One region of the Pseudomonas sp. GW821-FHT09A09 genome, then DNA from elsewhere that is predicted to be linked to it. Evidence: riboswitches for the same ligand, from Rfam matches in the RefSeq annotation. Region 1 holds a riboswitch; the other holds the start of a gene.
The links. Region 1 has a riboswitch for manganese ahead of mntP (manganese efflux pump MntP). Riboswitches for the same ligand answer to the same signal wherever they lie in the genome.
Positions count from the first base shown of each region.

Region 2: linked by a shared signal. The riboswitch ahead of AC07OV_RS11875 (TMEM165/GDT1 family protein) and the one ahead of mntP (manganese efflux pump MntP) in region 1 are both predicted to bind manganese.

Region 1 covers NZ_JBWKPU010000007.1:212,170-221,770, reverse strand. Annotated here, with positions in the region: gene AC07OV_RS08620 (PulJ/GspJ family protein) at 1-408, shown strand, start outside; gene AC07OV_RS08615 (FecR family protein) at 415-1,341, opposite strand; gene AC07OV_RS08610 (RNA polymerase sigma factor) at 1,379-1,924, opposite strand; gene AC07OV_RS08605 (secretin and TonB N-terminal domain-containing protein) at 1,921-2,565, opposite strand; gene AC07OV_RS08600 (hypothetical protein) at 2,782-3,093, shown strand; gene AC07OV_RS08595 (MFS transporter) at 3,097-4,425, opposite strand; gene AC07OV_RS08590 (class I adenylate-forming enzyme family protein) at 4,468-6,000, opposite strand; gene AC07OV_RS08585 (acetyl-CoA acetyltransferase) at 6,004-7,182, opposite strand; gene AC07OV_RS08580 (LuxR C-terminal-related transcriptional regulator) at 7,313-7,885, shown strand; yybP-ykoY riboswitch at 7,952-8,121, shown strand; gene mntP (manganese efflux pump MntP) at 8,132-8,695, shown strand; gene AC07OV_RS08570 (NAD(P)-dependent alcohol dehydrogenase) at 8,781-9,601, opposite strand, start outside.
Region 2 covers NZ_JBWKPU010000011.1:50,575-60,175, reverse strand. Annotated here, with positions in the region: gene AC07OV_RS11910 (hypothetical protein) at 1-242, shown strand, start outside; gene AC07OV_RS11905 (1-acyl-sn-glycerol-3-phosphate acyltransferase) at 361-1,524, opposite strand; gene AC07OV_RS11900 (CPXCG motif-containing cysteine-rich protein) at 1,657-1,839, shown strand; gene AC07OV_RS11895 (putative signal transducing protein) at 1,851-2,111, shown strand; gene AC07OV_RS11890 (SOS response-associated peptidase) at 2,149-2,769, shown strand; gene AC07OV_RS11885 (methyl-accepting chemotaxis protein) at 2,886-5,024, opposite strand; gene AC07OV_RS11880 (M48 family metallopeptidase) at 5,253-6,071, shown strand; gene AC07OV_RS11875 (TMEM165/GDT1 family protein) at 6,219-6,803, opposite strand; yybP-ykoY riboswitch at 6,892-7,013, opposite strand; gene AC07OV_RS11870 (methyltransferase) at 7,064-8,062, opposite strand; gene AC07OV_RS11865 (2-hydroxyacid dehydrogenase) at 8,093-9,058, opposite strand; gene AC07OV_RS11860 (LysE family translocator) at 9,143-9,601, shown strand, end outside.

The sequences.
Region 1 (9,601 bases):
GAATTGGCCCCCCCCGACACCTCGCCGGAAGAAACAGACAAAGCCGCAGGGCTGGCCGCCGTGACCGTGCGCAGCTCCGACAGCAAAGGCTTCCGGTTGGATGTGATCCGCATTGCGCCCGCAGCCGGCGATGGCTTGCAGCGCGTGCGCTGGTGGCTCAAGGGCGACAACCTCTACCGCGCAGCCGCGCCAAGCCGGGATCGTTTCCCGCTGCCGGCCGCGAAAGATGGCGTTGTGGTTTTGACGGGCGTCAGCGACCTGCAAGTGCGGGTCTGGGAAGCGGACAAGGGGTGGCGCCAGCTGAGTGGCAATCGACGGGAAGACCCGCTGGGCATGGAGATCAGCCTGGTGCGGCAGACACCCCAGGGCGTGGAGCGGTATCGGCAGGTGATGGGGCCGTTGAACTGATACAACCTAGCTCAACAGCACCACCCCACCCGGCAACTCGGTGCACTTGGCGCCGTAGGCATCACGAATCAACAGCGCGACACCCGCCAACTGTTGCAGGTTGAACCGCGCCTGCACCCGCCGTTGGCCCAATTGCTTGTTGAGCAACACCAGCATCCCCGGTCGGTAGCGGTTGATCTCATCCACCACCGTCGAAAGCGTTGCGTTGTTGAACACCAGCACCTGCTCGCGCCACGCCACCACCGCCTGGGTGTCCACGGACACCGGCTCACCGATGCCAGCCGCACCGTAGGTCAGTTGGCGGCCGCTGTCGAGGCGTACGCTGCGCCCGGCCACGTCCACCGACAACCAACCTTCAAGGCAGGTCACGCACACGCTATGGTCGGTGTTGCGCACATTGAAGCGCGCTTGCCCGGCACTCACCCAGCCCTCACCGGCCTGGACCTTGAGCGGTTGCGTCACCCGGGCAAACACCTCCACTTCACCTTCGAGCAATTCGATGCCCAGCCCTACTCGGCTGATGCGCGTCTGGGTGTTGAGTTCCAGGCTCACGCCCTCGCTCAAGACCACCTGGCGCTGCTCGCCGACTTCGGTCTTGTAGTCGGCGGTCAAGCCGGCAAACCCACCCGGCACGCCAACACGCACCATCACCACGGCAGCGGAGGCGGCAATCGCCCCGCCGAGGAACGCGCGTCGTCCAAAGTGACGGGGCGCGGCCGATTGCTCGGCGGCCGTGCCGATGTGCTGCCACAACAGCTTGGCCTGCTCGAACGCCTGGGCATGTTCCGGGCTCTGGGCGCACCAGGCGCGCAACGCCTTGGCGTCGGCCACGGTGGCGCGCCCCGAGGTCAGCAACAGCAGCCAGTCGCGGGCTTCATCGTGCAGGGGGCTGGCGGCGGATTGCCGGGCGGCGGAGAGGCTAAAAATGTTCAAGCGCGCAAATACTCACGGATTTATCAGGGACTCGACACTAAGACGGTTTTCCGGCCCCGGGACCGAACCGCTGAATCACTTTTCTTTCCAGGCGCTTGGCGCAATGGCCCAGGGCGGCCTTGATTTCCTTCTCGACCATGCGCGTGGAGATGCCAAAACGCTGGGAGATTTCCAGGTGTGGCGCCTCCTCCAGGCGCGCCGCGATGAGGATCTTGCGCCGGCGTGCCGGCAGCTCGTAAAGCGCCTTGACCAGGGACTGGATCTCGCGCTGGCCACCCACCACCCGCGACGGGTCCAGGGCTTCGTCGCCGGTTTGCAGCAGCTCTTCGACTTCGCTGCCAGTGAGCAAGCGCGCGTCGGCCTGGCGGCGGTCGGCGGCAATGTTCAGGGCCATGCGGTACAGGTAGGCGTTGGGCTGTTGCAGGTTGGGTGGCACGTCCATGCGGTCGACCCGCAAGTAGGTTTCGTGCAGGACGTCGTTGGCCAGGTCCTCGGAGCCCAGGCGCTTGCGCAAACGCACCTTGAAGTCCTCGTAGGACGCCAGGAACAAGCTGACCATCGTACTGTGCCCGGTATTTTTCATCCGCCCGTGGCTCCTTTCCCTGCTGTGCATTCCATGCGCATTCCTGTTGTGTCGGGCATCAAAAGTAAGGTCACGGGCTGGCGCAGCGAACTGGGTGCCGGGCGTTCAACCCGGGCGGTGCCAAGGCCGCGCACCAGGGCTTCGTCGCGTTGCGTATCACCCGTGGAACTGACCAGCCGGCTATGTTCGATCAGCCCTTGCGGGTTGACCCACACCTGCACCAGCGCACGGTAAGTTCCCGGGCGAGTCAACGGCGTACGGCACAGGCTGGCTTCGATCGCCTGCTGCAACGCCGCGGCGTAGCTGCTGTTGAGCCGCGCGGCGTTGCGTGCAGAGAGGCCACGCGGCGCAGGCGCCTGTTCGACGTCGGGGCGTTGCAAAGTGAACGCATCGTTGCGTGCATAACGTGCCATCAGGCCACTCCCTGCCAGCAACATCGCCAGTGCTTCTTGCGCCGTGTAGCGCCCGCGCACACCGATGGAGCGCCGGCCCTGCGTCAACTCGCGGTCCACCAGCACCGCCATCCCAGTGGCGCGGCTATATGCTTGCAGTGCGTGTTCCAGGTCTTGTGCTGGCAAGTCCAGAAGCAACAGCGGCGACTCGGCGATCGCCGGCTGCGCACCTGCAAGCAGCCATAGCAAGACCAGGGCGCATGTGGCGCGCCTCAAGCTCCCTTGCCCACCCCCCGCTCCGCATCGCTGCACGGCTGACGTGTCCTTGAAAACCGTCATCCTGAGGCCAGTTTATGAACCTGATGTTACGGTGATGGCAAAAAAAACATCACGGTGACGGCAAGCCCGCTGCACTACACTTGCCAGGGTTGACGGCCCCCTTCGCGGGCCTGCCAGGAGGCCCGTATGAAGCGCTTTGTACCCCTTGCCAGCCTGTTGCTGTGCGCCGTATTGCCATTGGTCGCCCACGCCGAAACAGCTGCCCCAAGCTGCACGGAAGTCACGATGGATGGGTATAAGGCGCCCGACTATGGCTGCCTGAGCCAGCAGATGGGTAACACGCCGGACGCCGCCAAGGCCGCGCAGAAAAACCGCGAGGCCCAGAACATTCCGGTAGAGAAGCGGCCGCCGAACCAGGTGGGTTTATCCACGCCGGCGGCGACCAGTGTGCGCATGGGTAACACGTTCGGGACGTCGGTCAAGCCGCAGCGTCCCTGAACGTCAGGCCGCGCTGGCCAGCCCCTCTGGTGCCTGCACCACGGCCGGGCGGCTGCTGGCGACAAAGTCTTCCTTGCGCAAGACCACCAGGGCAATCAACGACACCACGCCGGTGGCCACGTAGAAGTACCACGGCGAGGTGATGTCGCCTGTCACCTTGATCAGCCAGGTAGAGATCAACGGCGCGCTGCCGCCGAACACCGCCACCGGCACGTTGTACGCCACGGCAATCCCGGTGGAGCGGATTCGCGTCGGCAACAGTTCGCTCATCAGCGCATAGGTGGACGATGCATACAGCCCGAACAGGATCGCCACCGCCATCAAGGGTGCAAAGAACGACGCCGGTGTGGCCGTGGGTGCCGACTTGAACAGCCAGAACATCGCCAGGGTGGCCAGGGTGCCGATCACCATCAGGAACGGCTTGCGCCCGTACTTGTCGGTGAACGCCCCCCCGAACGGCATCACAAACGCCGCCGAGAAACTGGCCACGAACACGTAGAGTAAAGTGGTGCCGCTGTCGAACTTGAGGATCTTGGCCATGTAGGTCGAGGCGAAGGTCAGCACCAGGTAGAAGATCGAGCTGTGCAGGGTGATGATGAAAAACACCAGGGCAATCGCCCGCTTCCACTGCCAGACCTCACGCAGCGGCGCGCGGGAGGTTTGCCCGGCGCGTTGCAGGGCGAGGAACTCGGGGCTGTCTTCAAGCTTGAGGCGGATGTACATGGAGATAAAGCCCAGCGGTGCGGCAATCAGGAACGGCACGCGCCACGCCCACTCCTGCATCACGTCGGCGCCCAGCACCCAGGTCATGCCATTGGCCACGGCGCCGCCCAGCAACAGACCGAGCACGGCGGTGACCATCAGCCAGCAGGTGGCAAAGCCGCGTCGACCGGGGCCGGCGTATTCGGAGATGAAACTGGTGACCGTGCCGATCTCGCCACCCGCCGAGAAGCCCTGCACGCAGCGCACCAGGATCAACAGGATCGGCGCGGCGATGCCAAGGGTGGCATAAGTCGGTAACAGGCCGAGCAACACCGTGGAACCGGTCATCATCACCAGCGCCATGATCAGGGTCTTGCGACGGCCAATCTTGTCGGCCAGCGGGCCGAAGAACAGGCCGCCCAGCGGCCGGATGAAGAAGCTCAGGGCAAACGCGGCGAAGCTCGCCAGCAGGCTGGTGGTGGGGTCATCGGAGACAAAAAACGCCTGGCCGATGTACACGGCGAGAAAGCCGTAGACGCCATAGTCGTACCACTCGATCAAGTGGCCGGAGGTGGCACCGAGAAACGCACGGCGCCGCTTGCGGACCGTGTCTTGCGCGTGAATGCCCATTGAAGGGACTCCTTGTCTGTTATCTATCCATGGAAAACGGGTTCAGCGAACGGCGGCGATACTCCCTGCTTTCAACACCTGTCGCAAGTCGGTCTTGAGGATTTTGCCGTAGCTGTTCTTCGGCAGCTCATCGCGGAACACATATTTTTTGGGCTTCTTGAACGAGGCCATGCGTTCGAGAAACCAGGCAGTCAATTCGGCATCGTCGAGGATTTGACCGCTGCGGGTTACCACAAACGCCACCACCGACTCACCCCACTGCGCGTCCGGCTCGCCCACCACGCACACTTCAAACACCTCGGGATGTTGGGCCAGCACTTCCTCGACTTCACGCGGGTACACGTTGCTGCCGCCCGTGATGATCACGTCCTTGGAACGGTCCGTGAGGGTCAGGTAGCCGGCCGGGTCGAGAAAACCGATATCGCCGGTCAACAGCCAGCCGTCTACCAGGGCTTGCTCGCTGGCCTGGGGGTTGCGCCAGTAGCCCTGCATCACCGTGGCTCCGCGCACGGCAATTTCACCCCGCTCGCCGGTGGCCACTGGCTGGTGCTCTGCATTCAGAATGCGGATTTCCACACAGGATTGCGCGTGGCCGACGGACGCGGCCAGGATCGCCCAATCCGGCCGCTGGCGGTCGGCGATCAGTGCGCGTGGCAGCACGCTGATGGTCATCGGGCTCTCGCCCTGGCCGTAGATCTGCACGAAGCGCGGGCCGAAGGTGTCCAGGGCTTCGCGCAGGTCCGCCAAGTACATCGGGCCACCGCCGTAGACGATGGTCTTGATGCCCTCGCCGGCATAACCCTGGCGCCGCGCCTGTTCGACCATACGCTTGACCATGGTGGGCGCAGCAAACAATGAAACGTTGCCCAACTCGGCCGCGAGCCCGAACAGCTCGGCGGCGTCAAAGCCATGGGAAGCCGGCACCACATGCCGTGCACCGCAGCGCACATGGATGAAGTTGTAGAGCCCTGCGCCATGGGACATCGGCGCGGCATACACCACCGCGTCATCTCCACTCACCGAGTCGACATCGGTGGGATAACACAGCGACATCGCCATGAGGTTGCCATGGGACAGCATCACGCCCTTGGAACGCCCCGTGGTGCCGGAGGTGTAGAACAGCCAGGCAAGGTCTGAGTCCTGGCGTGGCACCGGGTGTTCCAGGGTGGGCCAGGGGCGTGTCGGGGGCAACACGTGGCCGTCCAGCTCCTTGCAGACTGTAGGCAGGTCGCGTGCGGCAAACACCCTGCCGCCATCGGTGAAGATCAGGCGCGCCTCAGCGTTAGTCGCGATCCACACCGCCTCGGCCGGGTGCAGCTTGGCGTTGATCGGTACCGCGACCGCCCCCATCCACCAGATGGCGTAGAGCAATTCCAGGTAGTCGCCGCTGTTTTTCATCAGCACCGCCACCGCATCGCCGGGCACCAGCCCGTGCTGGTCTACCAGGCAGGCGGCGCGTTGGCGGGCATGGGCGGCGAAGGTGGCATAGTCGGCGGTTTGCCGCGTGCCGTCGAACAGCGCGGGGCGTTGAGGATCGCGGCGTTGGGTGTCGTGCAGCCAGTTGGCAATGTTCATGGCTCAGCAGCGCCGCGCATGGAGGACCGAGGCATAGTTGGCCACCGCCATCCCGCCCATGTTGAACACCAGGCCGAACTCGGGGTTGGGCACTGCCAGGCCGATCGGTTCGCCGGTCAGTTGGCGGAACGCCAGGGCATGCATCGACACCCCAGTGGCTCCAACCGGGTGCCCCTTGGCCTTGAGGCCACCGGACAGGTTCACCGGCAAGCGTCCACCGGCGCGCACTACGCCGCTGTCGAGCACGCGATGGCCCTCGCCTTTGGGCGCCAGGCCCATGGCTTCATAGATCAGCAGTTCGGCGATGGTGAAGCAGTCGTGCACCTCGGCAAAACTCAGGTCGGCCAGGGTGATATTCGCCCCGCGCAACGCTGCGTGGATCGCCCGTTGCGGGCCTTCGAAGGCGAGGATGTCACGCTGGGCGATAGGCAGGCAGTCGTTGACCTGGGTCATCGCGCAGATCTGCACGTCACGGCGAAAGGCACGGGCACGCTTGGGCGAAGCCAGGATGATGGCGGCGGCGCCGTCGCTGATCAGCGAGCAGTCGGTGAGCCGCAGGGAGTCGGCCACAAACGGGTTGCTCGGCGAAACATTGTTGCAGTGCTCAAAATCCATCACCCGGTGCATCTGCGCCAGCGGGTTGGCCATGGCATTGGAGTGGTTCTTGGTGGCGATGGCCGCCATCGAGCCCAGCGGACAGTGGTAGCGCTCGGCGTACTGCCGCGCCGCGCGGCCGAACAGCTGCGGGAAACTCAGGCCGGCTTCTGCCGGGTCATTCTGGTAGCCGGCGCCAGCCAGGGCCTGGGTGACGGCAGCCGTGGAGGTGTGGGTCATCTTTTCGGCACCCACCACTAACACCAGCTCGGCGCTGCCGGACAGGATCGCGTTCACCCCGGCCTGGATCGCCGCCGAACCGGATGCACAGGCATTTTCGCAGCGCGTGGCCGGTTTGAAACGCAGCCCCGGGTCGGCCTGCAGCAGCAAAGAAGAGGCAAAACCGTCAGGCACCAGCCCCGCGTTAAAATGCCCGAGGAACACCGCATCGATTTGCGCGGCATCGATGGCCGCATCCACCAGGGCTTCGCGGGTGACCTGCACGATCAGGTCTTCAAGGGTGGTGCCTTCCAGGCGTCCAAAACGTGAATGACCGGCGGCAACAATGGAGACGCTTTGAGCAGTCATAATCAATTTCTTCTGTTTTTGGTGCGTACATTCCCTACAATGCCCCACCACTGGTCGCTCGCCAATTCGTGTAACTACTTACACGGATAAGTAGCCTCCAGGTGAGAAAAACAACGAGGCAGGATGCCTGATGACCGTGTTTACCCGGCAATTTCCCGACATCGAACGCCTGGCGTTCCAACGCTCCCCCGCACCGCAGCTGGTGACCAGCCACCGCGTGATGATCGACTGCAACGAAGCCTTCCTGCAGCTGTTCGGCTACCCGCGCGAAGCCCTGCTCAACCAGTTGACCCTGTTGATCTACCCGTCCCAGGCCGACTACCACGCCATCGGCAAGCGCAGCCACGACTGGCTGCTCGACAGCGACAACGGTTTCTACTCCGACGAGCGTTTCATGCAGCACAAAAACGGTGAGGTGTTCTGGGCCAAGTCCCACGGCTACACCCTCACGCCCGAGGACCCGTTCAAGCTGATGATCTGGCACTTCGAGCGCCTGGATCGCGCCCACCAGGGCACCGGCGACCTCACGCCACGGGAGCGGGAAATCGCCCTGCTGATCGTCAACGGCTACAAGTCCAAGGAAATCGCCCAGCGCCTGGCGATCTCCCATCGCACGGTGGAAGTGCACCGCGCGCGGCTGATGAGGAAGTTGCAGGCCAAAACGGTGGTGGAGCTGGTGTCGAAGATCATCCCGACCAACTGATAGAGCTGAACACCAAGCGCGGGTGAAAGGCGTTGACGGTTTTTTCATGTTTGGCCCTCTATGATGCAGCCCTTCGTTGGGGAGTAACCGGCTTCTGACCCGTTCAGAAGCGTTCGTATCAACATATTCGGCAACCTGCCGTGGTACGAACACCGTTGTGGTTGGTGAGACCAGCGACATATCCATGCCGGAAGTCGGGCGTGTGGGTGTGTCGTTGACTCATGCAGCCCGACTGGAAGCCTGACCGTGAACCCCATTTCCCTGATTCTTCTCGCCCTGGCCATGTCCACGGACGCCTTTGCGGCGGCCATCGGCAAAGGCTCCAGCCTGCACAAACCACGCCTCACCGAAGCCCTGCGCGCCGGCCTGATCTTTGGTGTGATCGAGGCCATCACGCCGATGATCGGCTGGGCCATCGGCCATGCCGCCACCCGTTGGGTTGAACACTGGGACCACTGGATCGCCTTTACCCTGCTGGTCGCGCTGGGCCTGCACATGATCTACAACGGGTTCAAGGCCGAGGATGAAGAGGTCGAGAAACCGACCCAGCATTCATTCATGATCCTGGCCGTGACGGCGTTTGCCACCAGCATCGATGCCCTGGCCGTGGGCGTGGGCCTGGCGTTTGTCGACGTGAATATCCTGGTGGCCGCAGCCGCCATTGGCCTGGCGACCATGACCATGGTCACGATCGGCATGATGCTCGGGCGTGTGCTGGGTACCGTGGTGGGCAAACGCGCCGAGATGGTCGGCGGCGTGGTGCTGATGCTGGTGGGTGCGACGATTTTGTATGAGCACCTGTCGGCCTGAACGGTACCAGCGTCTGGTAGATAGCTATCGCTGGCAAGCCAGCGCCTACAGGAGATCGGCGGTGGCTTGCCGGCGATGGCGGTTGTCAGGCGGCGTGGCTTTCCTTTTTCAGGCTCTGCATGTCGATGACGAAGCGGTATTTCACGTCGCCCTTGAGCATCCGCTCATAGGCTTCGTTGATGCCCTGGATATCGATCATCTCGATGTCCGAGACAATCTCGTGCTTGGCGCAGAAGTCCAGCATGTCCTGGGTTTCCTGGATGCCGCCGATCAACGAACCCGCCAGGCTGCGGCGCTTGAAGATCAGGTTGAATACCGCCGGCGACGGGTGCGGACTGTCGGGTGCGCCAACCAGGGTCATGGTGCCGTCGCGCTTGAGCAGGCTGATGAACGCGTCGAGGTTGTGCGGTGCGGCGACGGTGTTGAGGATGAAGTCCAGGCTGTTGGCAACCTTGGCCATTTCATCCGGGTTCTTCGACACCACCACCTGATCGGCGCCCAGGCGCAGGCCGTCTTCGCGTTTGTTGGGTGAAGTGGTGAACAGCGTCACGTGGGCGCCCATGGCGTGGGCGATTTTCACCGCCATGTGGCCCAGGCCGCCAAGGCCGACCACCCCAACTTTTTTACCCGGGCCGACCTTCCAGTGGTGCAGCGGTGAATAGGTGGTGATCCCGGCGCAGAGCAACGGTGCCACGGCGGCCAGGTTGGCATCGCCATGGGAGATGCGCAGCACGAACTTCTCCTTGACCACGATATTGTCCGAGTAACCGCCGAAGGTGTTCTCGCCCCCGAACATCGGCCCATTGTAGGTGCCGGTAAAACCGTTCTCGCAATACTGCTCCTCGCCCTCGGCGCAGGATGCGCAGTGCTGGCAGCTGTCGACCATGCAACCGACACCGGCCAGGT
Region 2 (9,601 bases), on a different contig from region 1:
TGTTGATCAATGCTGTTGCCTTGTTGGTGGCCTGCCCGGCTGCCGCGCTGTTGTTTATTACCCGCCTGCGCGAGCAGCGAGCGATGGCCGACCTGACCGCCCAAAGCGAAGATCGCGCGATCGACCAGCCCATGCTGTTTCTGGATGTGCGCACCGAACGGGCGCATCGGTTGGCTTACCGCATCGGGTTCGCCTGCCTGGGCCTGGCGCTGGCCGTTTCCTGGATCAGCACCCGCCTGTAAGAACACTGCAAAACAACTGTGGGAGCTGGCTTGCCTGCGATGGCATCGCCTCGGAGCCACTGATGCACCGAGGCGCCTGAATCGCAGGCAAGCCAGCTCCCACAGTTTGAATCGGTGTTTACAGAGGGATCCCCGCCTTCACCCGATACTGATTGCGCACGGGCGTTGCATATTGCACCACCAGGAACGGCCGGTGCTCGGCCGGGCACTCGTTCAAGCGTCGCTCCCATTCCGCCTTGGCCTTGGCCAGTTCATCCGCCGGGAATACCTCGGCTGCCGTCGGCACCTGCAATTGCGGGTCGGCGTCGCTCCACTGTGCGTAAGCCAGGTAATGCACCGGGAACAACCGATAACCGCCGAGAATCTGGCGGTCCATTTCCACCGCCAGCAACTTGGTGTCTTCGAAGCGCTCGGTGATCGGCGGTGCGAAGTTCACGTGCACGCGGCCCTTGTAGCCGGTGATGCCCAGCGCAATGCTCACGTCGTCTTCGCCCGGGGCCTTGCTGTAGGTGCCGGTGGTGGCGCGGATGTACAGCTCGCGGGCCTTGGCTGAATCACACGGGTCATATTCGTAGCTGATGGACACCGGCGTCAGGTTCAGCGATTGGATCACCTCGGCAAACGGCTCGTCCTTGCGGCTGACGTGGAACATCTTGAGGATCGCCGACTCAGTGCGATCATCCCCATCCTTGGCACGGCCTTCGGCCTGGGCGATCCAGATCGACGCACCGTCGTTGCGGATCGAATGGTTGATGTAGGCCGACAGCAATTGGTAAGCCGCCATCTTCTCCTTTCGCCCGGTGATCGAGCGGTGCACGATGAAGCTTTTGTTCAGGCGCATCAGGTCGCTGACAAACGGCTTTTGCAGCAGGTTGTCGCCAATGGCGATGCGCGGCGTCGGCAGGCCGGCGTGGTACACGGCGTAGTTGACGAAGGCCGGGTCCATCACGATGTCGCGGTGGTTGGCGAGGAACAGGTAGGCGGTGCCCGACTTGAGCTGCTCGACCCCGGTGTAGGTCACGCCGTCGGTCGCACGGTCGATGGTGTGGTCGACGTAATACTCGACTTTGTCCTGCAGCGTGGCCACGGTGGTGACGCCGGCGAACTCACGGCGCAGTTTGCGGGCGATCATCGGCTTGAGCAGCCAGCCCAGGGCGCCGGCAAAGCGCGGGAAGCGGAAGTGGGTCAGGATGTCCAGAAAGGCCTTGTCACTGAACAGACGTGCCAGCACTGCCGGGACTTCGCTGTCGTTGTAAGGTCGGATGGTATCGAATTCGCCCATCATGCTCTCTTGTTAGAAACGGCTAGGGTAAGTAAAGGAAATACCAGGGTGCGGCCCGAGTAATGGGCTCGGCCGAAAATAGCCCTGTAAATAGACCGGCGATTATACGCACAAGTCACCTTGGAGGCTGCGATGCTGGAAAACGCGACGTACGATTGTCCTTATTGTGGTGAAGCGGTTGATACAACGGTGGACCTGTCCGGAGGGGATCAGACCTACATAGAGGACTGCCAGGTGTGTTGCAAGCCGATCGTTTTTAATCTGCAGGTCCACGGGGATGAGTGGATGCTTGAAACCCGTACTGAAAACGACTGACAGGTACGCCCATGCAGCGAATCTACGAACCGGAAAACCTGATGGAGGGCGAGCTGCTGCAGCAGATGCTCGCCAGCGAGGGCATCGAGGCGCACCTGGTGGGCCGCCATTTGCTCGGCGGCACCGGTGAACTGCCGATTTTCGGGCTGCTGGGCCTGGAAGTGGACAACGACCGCGCCGTCTACGCGCGCGAGTTGATCACCGCCTATATCGGCGCCCAACCCATGCCCGGTGATGAACCCGACAGCTTCCCCGACGTGCTGGTCTGTTAGGCTGTCACTCGGTTTACCCCAAGAGTCGTGTTGCCCCATGTGTGGACGTTATGCACTGTTTCGCTGGAACCCTGCCTTTGCTGCCTTGCCGGGCTTTCCAGCCGACCAGCAAGCCCAGTGGAACATTTCCCCGAATGATTCGGTGCTGATCCAGCGCGCCACCGACGGCCAGCGCACCTTGGCCCGTGCGCGCTGGGGGCTCACGCCGCCTTGGCTGACGGACCTTTCCCGCACGCCCGCCCACGCACGCGCCGAAACCCTGGCCGAGCAGCCGATGTTTCGCGAGGCCTTTCGCCAGCGCCGTTGCCTGTTGCCCGCCAATGGCTTCTACGAGTGGCGCGGCACCCAGCGCAAGCGCCCGTATTGGCTGACGCCGGGGGAGGGGTCCACGCTGTTTTTTGCGGCGATCTGGGAAGCCTATCCGGTGCAGGAGCAAGTGTGGCTGAGCACCGCGGTGGTGACGCAGGCGGCACAGAGTCAGCGGCGGCCGCTGATCCTGGATGCGGCGGGGCAGGAGGCCTGGTTGAATCCGGAAACGCCGTTGCATGCCTTGCAAGCGTTGCTGGCCAGTGAGCCCTTCGCATTGCGCGAGCGGGTATTGGCCAATATGGTTAATGATCCCAAGCTCAACGGGCCGGAGTGCCTGACCCCGGCCTAGCGGTCGACTCCACTGGCCTCATCGCAGGCAAGCCAGCTCCCACACTTGATGTGTGAACACATTCAAATGTGGGAGCTGGCTTGCCTGCGATAGGGCGCTCAAGATCGCCGCAAATCTCAGACCTTGAACTGGTTGATCAGCCGCCGCTGCTGCTCCGCCAACTTGGTCAAATCCGCACTGGCCGCACTGGACTCATCCGCGCCGCCCGCCACTTCATTGGCCACCTGGCCGATATTGATCACGTTGCGGTTGATGTCTTCGGCCACTGCGCTTTGCTCCTCGGCCGCGCTGGCGATCTGGGTGTTCATGTCGTTGATCACCGACACCGCCTGAGTAATCGTCTCCAGCGCCTCGGCCGCCTTGGCCGCGTGTTGCACGCTTTCATCGGTACGGTTCTGGCTGTCTTCCATCACCCGCACCACGTCCCGCGTGCCCTGTTGCAGCTGCTGGATCATGGTCTGGATTTCTTCGGTGGCCTTCTGGGTTTTCTGCGCCAGGTTGCGCACTTCATCAGCCACTACGGCAAAACCACGGCCCTGCTCGCCGGCCCGCGCCGCCTCGATGGCGGCGTTGAGCGCCAGCAGGTTGGTCTGCTCGGCAATCCCGCGGATCGCAGTGAGGATGGCGTTGATGTTCTCGCTGTCCTTGGCCAGGGTTTGCACCACGCCTACGGCCTTGCCGATTTCCTCGGCGAGGGCGCCGATGGAGGTGGAGGTGTCGCGCACGATGCGCATGCCCTGGCTCGCCGCCTGGTCGGCATGGCTGGCGGCCTGAGCGGCCTGGGTGGCGTTGCGCGCTACGTCCTGCGCAGTGGCGGTCATCTCATGCACAGCGGTCGCGACCTGGTCGATCTCCACCATCTGTTTATGCACGCCCTGGTTGGTGCGAATCGCGATGTCGGCGGTGTGCTCCGACGAGTCGCTGACCTTCTGCACCGAACTCACCACCTGGGTGATCATGCCCTGCAGCTTGATCAGGAAGGTATTGAAGCCGCTGGCAATCGCGCCCAGTTCATCGGCGCGATCGCTGGTCAGGCGGCGGGTCAGGTCACCTTCGCCCTGGGCGATGTCGTTGAGCATGGCCACCATTTGTTTGAGCGGGCGGGCGATACCGTGGCCCACCAGCCAGATCACCAGCAAGCCGATGCCGGCGATCAGCAGGCCGACCATGGCCATGCCGAAGGTGTCAGTCTTGCGTTGGGCTTGCAGGTCGCTTTGCAGTTTTTGCGAGTCGGCCATCACCGCACTGAGCGGCAGTTGCAGCATCAGGGTCCAGCGGGCTTCTGCCTGGCCAATATTGAACGGCAGGAACAGCTCGATGTGTCCGTGTTCCTTGTCGATGTCGTAGCGCACTTCGCCGACTTTCAATTGGCTGAGGTTGGCCAGTTCGTTGCTGTCGAGCAGGTCGGTGGCTTTTTCACCGAGCTTGCTGGCGTCCTTGGTGTAAGCCACCAGGCGCCCGTTGCTGGAGATCAGGGCCAGTTCGCCAGCGCCGTTGTAGAGGTTCTGGTCGGCGCGGGTGAGCATTTCCTGGATAAAGTTCACCGACAGGTCGGCACCGACGATGCCCTGGAAGGTGCCGTCGATCATGATCGGTTCGATAAACGAGGCCAGCATCACCATGGCGTTGCCCACTTTATAAGGGGCAGGGTCGATGGCGCAGGGCTTCCTGGTTTCCTTGGAGCACAGGTAGTACTCACTGGCGCGCACGCCGGTGGAGAGGATGTTCTGGTCGTTGACGTCGGCCAGCTTGTCCAGGCCCAGGCTGCCATCGGCGTTGCGATACCACCAGGGCAGGAAGCGGCCGTCAGCGGCCATGCCGACGATGGGGCTGTTGATGTAGGCGGCGTCATTGTGGTCGATCGCGTTGGGTTCCCAGCCGATGTAGGCACCGAGGATTTTCGGGTTGCGCACCACGGTTTCATGCAGCAGGCCGATCAGCTGTTCGCGGCCGATCTGCAGGGCTGGCTCGCCCTTGGCGTCTTTCATGCCGAGCAGAGCGTTGGTGGTGGCCAGGCCCTTGGCAGTCACCAGGGGGGCTTCCAACTCACGCTGGATCAGCGTGGCCTGGGTTTGCGCCAGGGTGGTGAGGCGTTGCTCGATGATTTGCTCGAACTGCGCCTGGGTGCGTTCCTGCACCATCTCCTGGGTGCGTGCGCCGGCAAACAAGGCATAGAGCACCAGCACTGCGACCACACTCAGCACGATGGCCCCGGTCAGTGCCGCGACAGAAAACTGAATCGACTTGAATTTCATGAACGCTCCGGACGCAGGGGGAGATTGGCTGCTTTTTTGTATCGGCCACGGGGTCGGGAGGCTTAAGGCTTGTCCTACAAAATAGTGCGGGGTGTCGCAAATGAGACTTTCGCTGCCGCAGTGGGCGTGTGGGATGTATCCGAAATTCAGCGGTTACACGTCTGGTGTATCTGGCGCCGATACAATTGACCGCCTACGATACGCGGCATGTTTTCAGGGAGCGTGTTCATGAAGAAGTCTTGGGCGGTAAGTGGGTTGGTTACGGCGTTGCTCATGGCGGGTTGCCAGGCGGTCAACACCACCAGCGGCGGCGCGGTGGGTGTTGAGCGCAAGCAATATATGTACAGCATGTTGTCGAGCCAGGAAGTCGACCAGATGTACGCGCAGTCCTACCAAAAGACCTTGACCGAGGCCAGTGGCAAGGGCGTTGTCGACAAGACCAGTGCCAATGCCAAGCGCGTGCAGGCGATTGCCAAGCGTTTGATTGTCCAGGTGCCGGCTTTCCGCCCAGATGCAGCGCAATGGCAATGGGAAGTGAACCTGATCAAGAGTGACGAGATCAACGCCAACTGCGGGCCGGGCGGCAAGATTTTTGTCTATAGCGGGCTGATCGAAACGCTCAAGCTGACCGATGATGAGTTGGCGGCGGTAATGGGGCATGAAATCGCCCACGCCTTGCGCGAACACAGCCGTGAAGCCATGTCCAAGGCATACGGTATCGAGATGGCCAAGCAGGGGGCCGCCGCGATCTTTGGCCTGGGTCAGGACAGCATGGCGCTCGGTGATGCAGCCGTTCAGTACGGCATGACCTTGCCCAACAGTCGCGCCAATGAAAACGAAGCTGACTTGATTGGTTTGGAGTTGTCCGCTCGTGCCGGCTACAACCCGAACGCAGCGATTACGCTGTGGAACAAAATGGCCAAGGCTTCGGAGGGTGCGCCTCCTGAGTTCATGAGCACACACCCGGCTTCCGACAGCCGAATCGCGTCGTTGCAGGCCGCGATTCCAAAAGTGATGCCGCTGTATCAGCAGGCCAAAAAATCCTGATGCTCCAGGTTCGCTGATGATCCAAATGTGGGAGCTGGCTTGTCGGATCGCCGCACCGCTGCGATAGCATCGGCTCGGTTCATCTGCTAGACCGAGTTGCCTGCATCGCAGGCAAGCCAGCTCCCACATTGGATTGGGTTTACAGATCTAGATCCAGCCGCTGCTCTGCATGGCCTTGTACACCGCCACCACGGCCAGGATGAAGAACGCCGTGGCTGCCAGTCGACGAATCAAGGTCAATGGCAGTTTTTCCGCCGCGAAATTCCCCGCCAATACCACCGGCACGTTGGCAATCAGCATGCCCAGGGTGGTGCCGATGATCACCAGCCACAACTCCGGGTACTGCGCCGCCAGCATCACCGTGGCGATCTGCGTCTTGTCACCGATTTCCGCCAGGAAGAACGCAATCAGCGTGGTCAGGAACGGCCCGAATTTGCGCGTGGTGCTGGCTTCGTCGTCGTCGAGTTTGTCGGGCACCAGGGTCCACAGGGCCGTGGCGCAGAAACTCGCCGCGAGGATCCAATGCAACACCGCATCCGAGAAGAAGCTGCCGAACCAGGCTCCCACGGCACCGGCCGCCGCATGGTTGGCCAGGGTCGCGGCGACGATGCCGGCGATGATCGGCCAGGGCTTGCGAAAGCGTGCGGCAAGGATGAGCGCGAGCAGTTGCGTCTTGTCGCCGATTTCGGCCAAGGCAACGATTGCGGTAGGTACGAGTAATGAATCCAGCATCAGGTAGGTTTCCAGGGGCGGGTCGACACGGCTATGACACGTACAGCCTTCCCGCCCCGGGTAAGGTGTGCGTGTCATAGGTCTTGTCAAACCCCGGTCCGTCTGTGCGGACTCCTGGGTCGCATACGCCATGGTCTGCTGACCAAGTATGTTGACGTATGCCGGACGAGCGTGGCGCTCGTGGGAGACTACTCCCCTAGGACGGAGCGGATTCTGCCTAGGCAAAACCCATTCGGCAAGCCTTCTTTTTCAAACGCTTGTCAGCCGCGCTTGGCACGGTAAATGCGGAAACCATTGCCTTCGGCCTTGATTGCGCACACGCCCAGATGCTCTTCGATCAGGGGTTGGTACTTGAGGAAGCTGTTGGCAACCAGGCGAAGTTCGCCGCCTTTTGCCAGGTGTTTCGCCGCTTTTCGCAGCAGGTTTTCCGTGGCGAAATAATCCGTGTGCACCCCGACATGGAACGGCGGGTTGCTCAAAATCGCGTTCAAACCCATCGGCGCGGCGTCGATTCCGTCACCGGTCAGCACTTCGGCTTCCAGACCATTGGCAGCCAGCGTCAGGCGGCTGCTGGCGGCGGCGAAGGCATCCACGTCGAGCAGGGTCACGCTGTTGTGCGGGTAGCGACGTTTGACCGCAGCCCCCAGCACGCCGGCGCCGCAACCGAAGTCCAGCAGGTGGCCGCTGGGCAGCTTGTCCAAATGCTCCAACAGCAATTCGGTGCCGCGATCCAGGCGCCCGTGGCTGAACACGCCGGGCAGGCTGACCACTTTGAGGGGGCCTTCGGCCAGCGGCACGTCGAACACCTGGGCCAGGCTTTCCAGCTCCACCGCGTGCGGGGCATTGGCCACGGTGACTTGCCACAACTGGCAGTGCCGCGCGTTATCCAGCTTGCGCGGCTTGCCAAAGGGGATCATCTGTTTGGCGGCACTTTCGATGCCGGCCTTTTTCTCCCCCACCAGAAACAGCTCGGCACCGGGCAGGCGTGCGGCCACGGCGTTGAGCAGGTAGTCGGTGAGGTCCTTGGATTTGGGCAGGAAGATCACGGCGGCATCGAACGCACGCTCGGGCACGTTCACGCCGAAGTGGCTGCGCTCGGGGAAGCGTGCGTCCAGGGCAGCCTGGTCGCCCGCGTGCCAGCTCCAGCCGTGGGCGTTGGGCAGGCGGCCGAGCAAGTCGTCGGCAGGCAACCCGACCAGCAGCAGGTTGCCTTGAAAAAGTTCGGCCTGACGAAGCAGTACTTCACTGCGCGGATCCATGGTCTGCTCCTTGAAAAGGGGCGCAGTTTATCAACTCACGACGCGCAACGGTGCGCCGCTGAAAAAGCCCCGGGCGTTTTCCGCCAGTTGGCCGACGATGCGCTGGCGTGCTTCGCGACTGCCCCAGGCGTTGTGCGGGGTGACGATCAACCGAGGAATGTCGCCGGCCAGCAGTGGGTTGCCGTTGACCGGCGGCTCCACGCTCAGCACATCGGTGGCCGCGCCGCCCAGGTGACCGCTGCGCAACGCATCGGCCAGCGCTTGTTCGTTGATCAAGCCGCCGCGTGCGGTATTGACCACAAACGCGCCAGGCTTGAGCAACGCCAGTTCACGGGCACCGATAAAGTCGCGGGTGTGTTCGTTGAGCGGGCAGTGCAGTGTCAATGCGTCCACTTGGGCTAGCAGCTCATCCAACGGCACGCGATCGGCGCGGGCAGGGCGCCCCGGAATCGCACCGAGCAGCACGCGCATGCCGAAGGCCTCAGCCAGGCGCGCTACCGCGCCGCCCAACTCGCCGTGGCCGAGCAGGCCGAGGGTCTTGCCTTCCAGCTCGACAATCGGGTGGTCCAGCAGGCAGAACTGCTTGGCTTGTTGCCACTTGCCGGCGCTGACATCCCGTTGATAGTCCTTCAAACGCGTGGCCAGGTTGAGCAACAGCATGATCGTGTGCTGCGCCACCGACGGCGTGCCGTAGCCCTGGCAATTGCTCACGGTGATGCCATGGGCACGGGCGGCGTCGAGGTCGACGTTATTGGTGCCGGTGGCCGACACCAGAATCAGTTTGAGTTCCGGGCAGGCCGCCAGGGTTTCGGTGCTGAGGGCGATCTTGTTGCTGATGACGACGTGGGCGCCCTGCACCCGTTCAACCACGTTCTGCGGGGTGGTGCCGGTGTACAGCTGCAATTCGCTGAAGCTGTCTCGCAGCTCGCTGAGGTCAAGGTCCCCCAGGTCCAGGGAAGGGTGATCAAGGAAGACCGCACGGCGATTGTTCGTCATCAACTGTACCTTTTGCGACAGGGTTTGAAGGCGTAATCTCCGGAGCCTATCAGATGAAATAATCAGTTACTTAATGGAGTGAGCATGTACGTCGCCGAGTTTTTGACCGTAGCCTTGATTCACTTGTTGGCCGTGGCCAGCCCCGGCCCGGATTTCGCCGTGGTGGTGCGTGAAAGTGTGACCCACGGCCGTCGCGCCGGAACCTGGACAGCGCTGGGTGTGGGCTCGGCGATTTTTCTGCATGTGGGTTACTCGTTGCTTGGCATTGGCTTGATCGTGTCCCAGTCCATCGTGCTGTTCAACGCACTCAAATGGGCGGCTGCGGCGTACCTGCTGTACATCGGCTTCAAGGCCTTGCGTGCCCAACCGGCCAAGCCACCGGTCGAAGGTGAGTTGCACCGCGAAGCGGGCGAGCGCACCCCGCGCGGTGCCTTTACCGCAGGCTTCGTGACCAATGGCTTGAACCCCAAGGCCACGCTGTTCTTCCTGTCGCTGTTCACCGTGGTGATCAACCCGCACACACCGCTGGCGATCCAGGCCGGT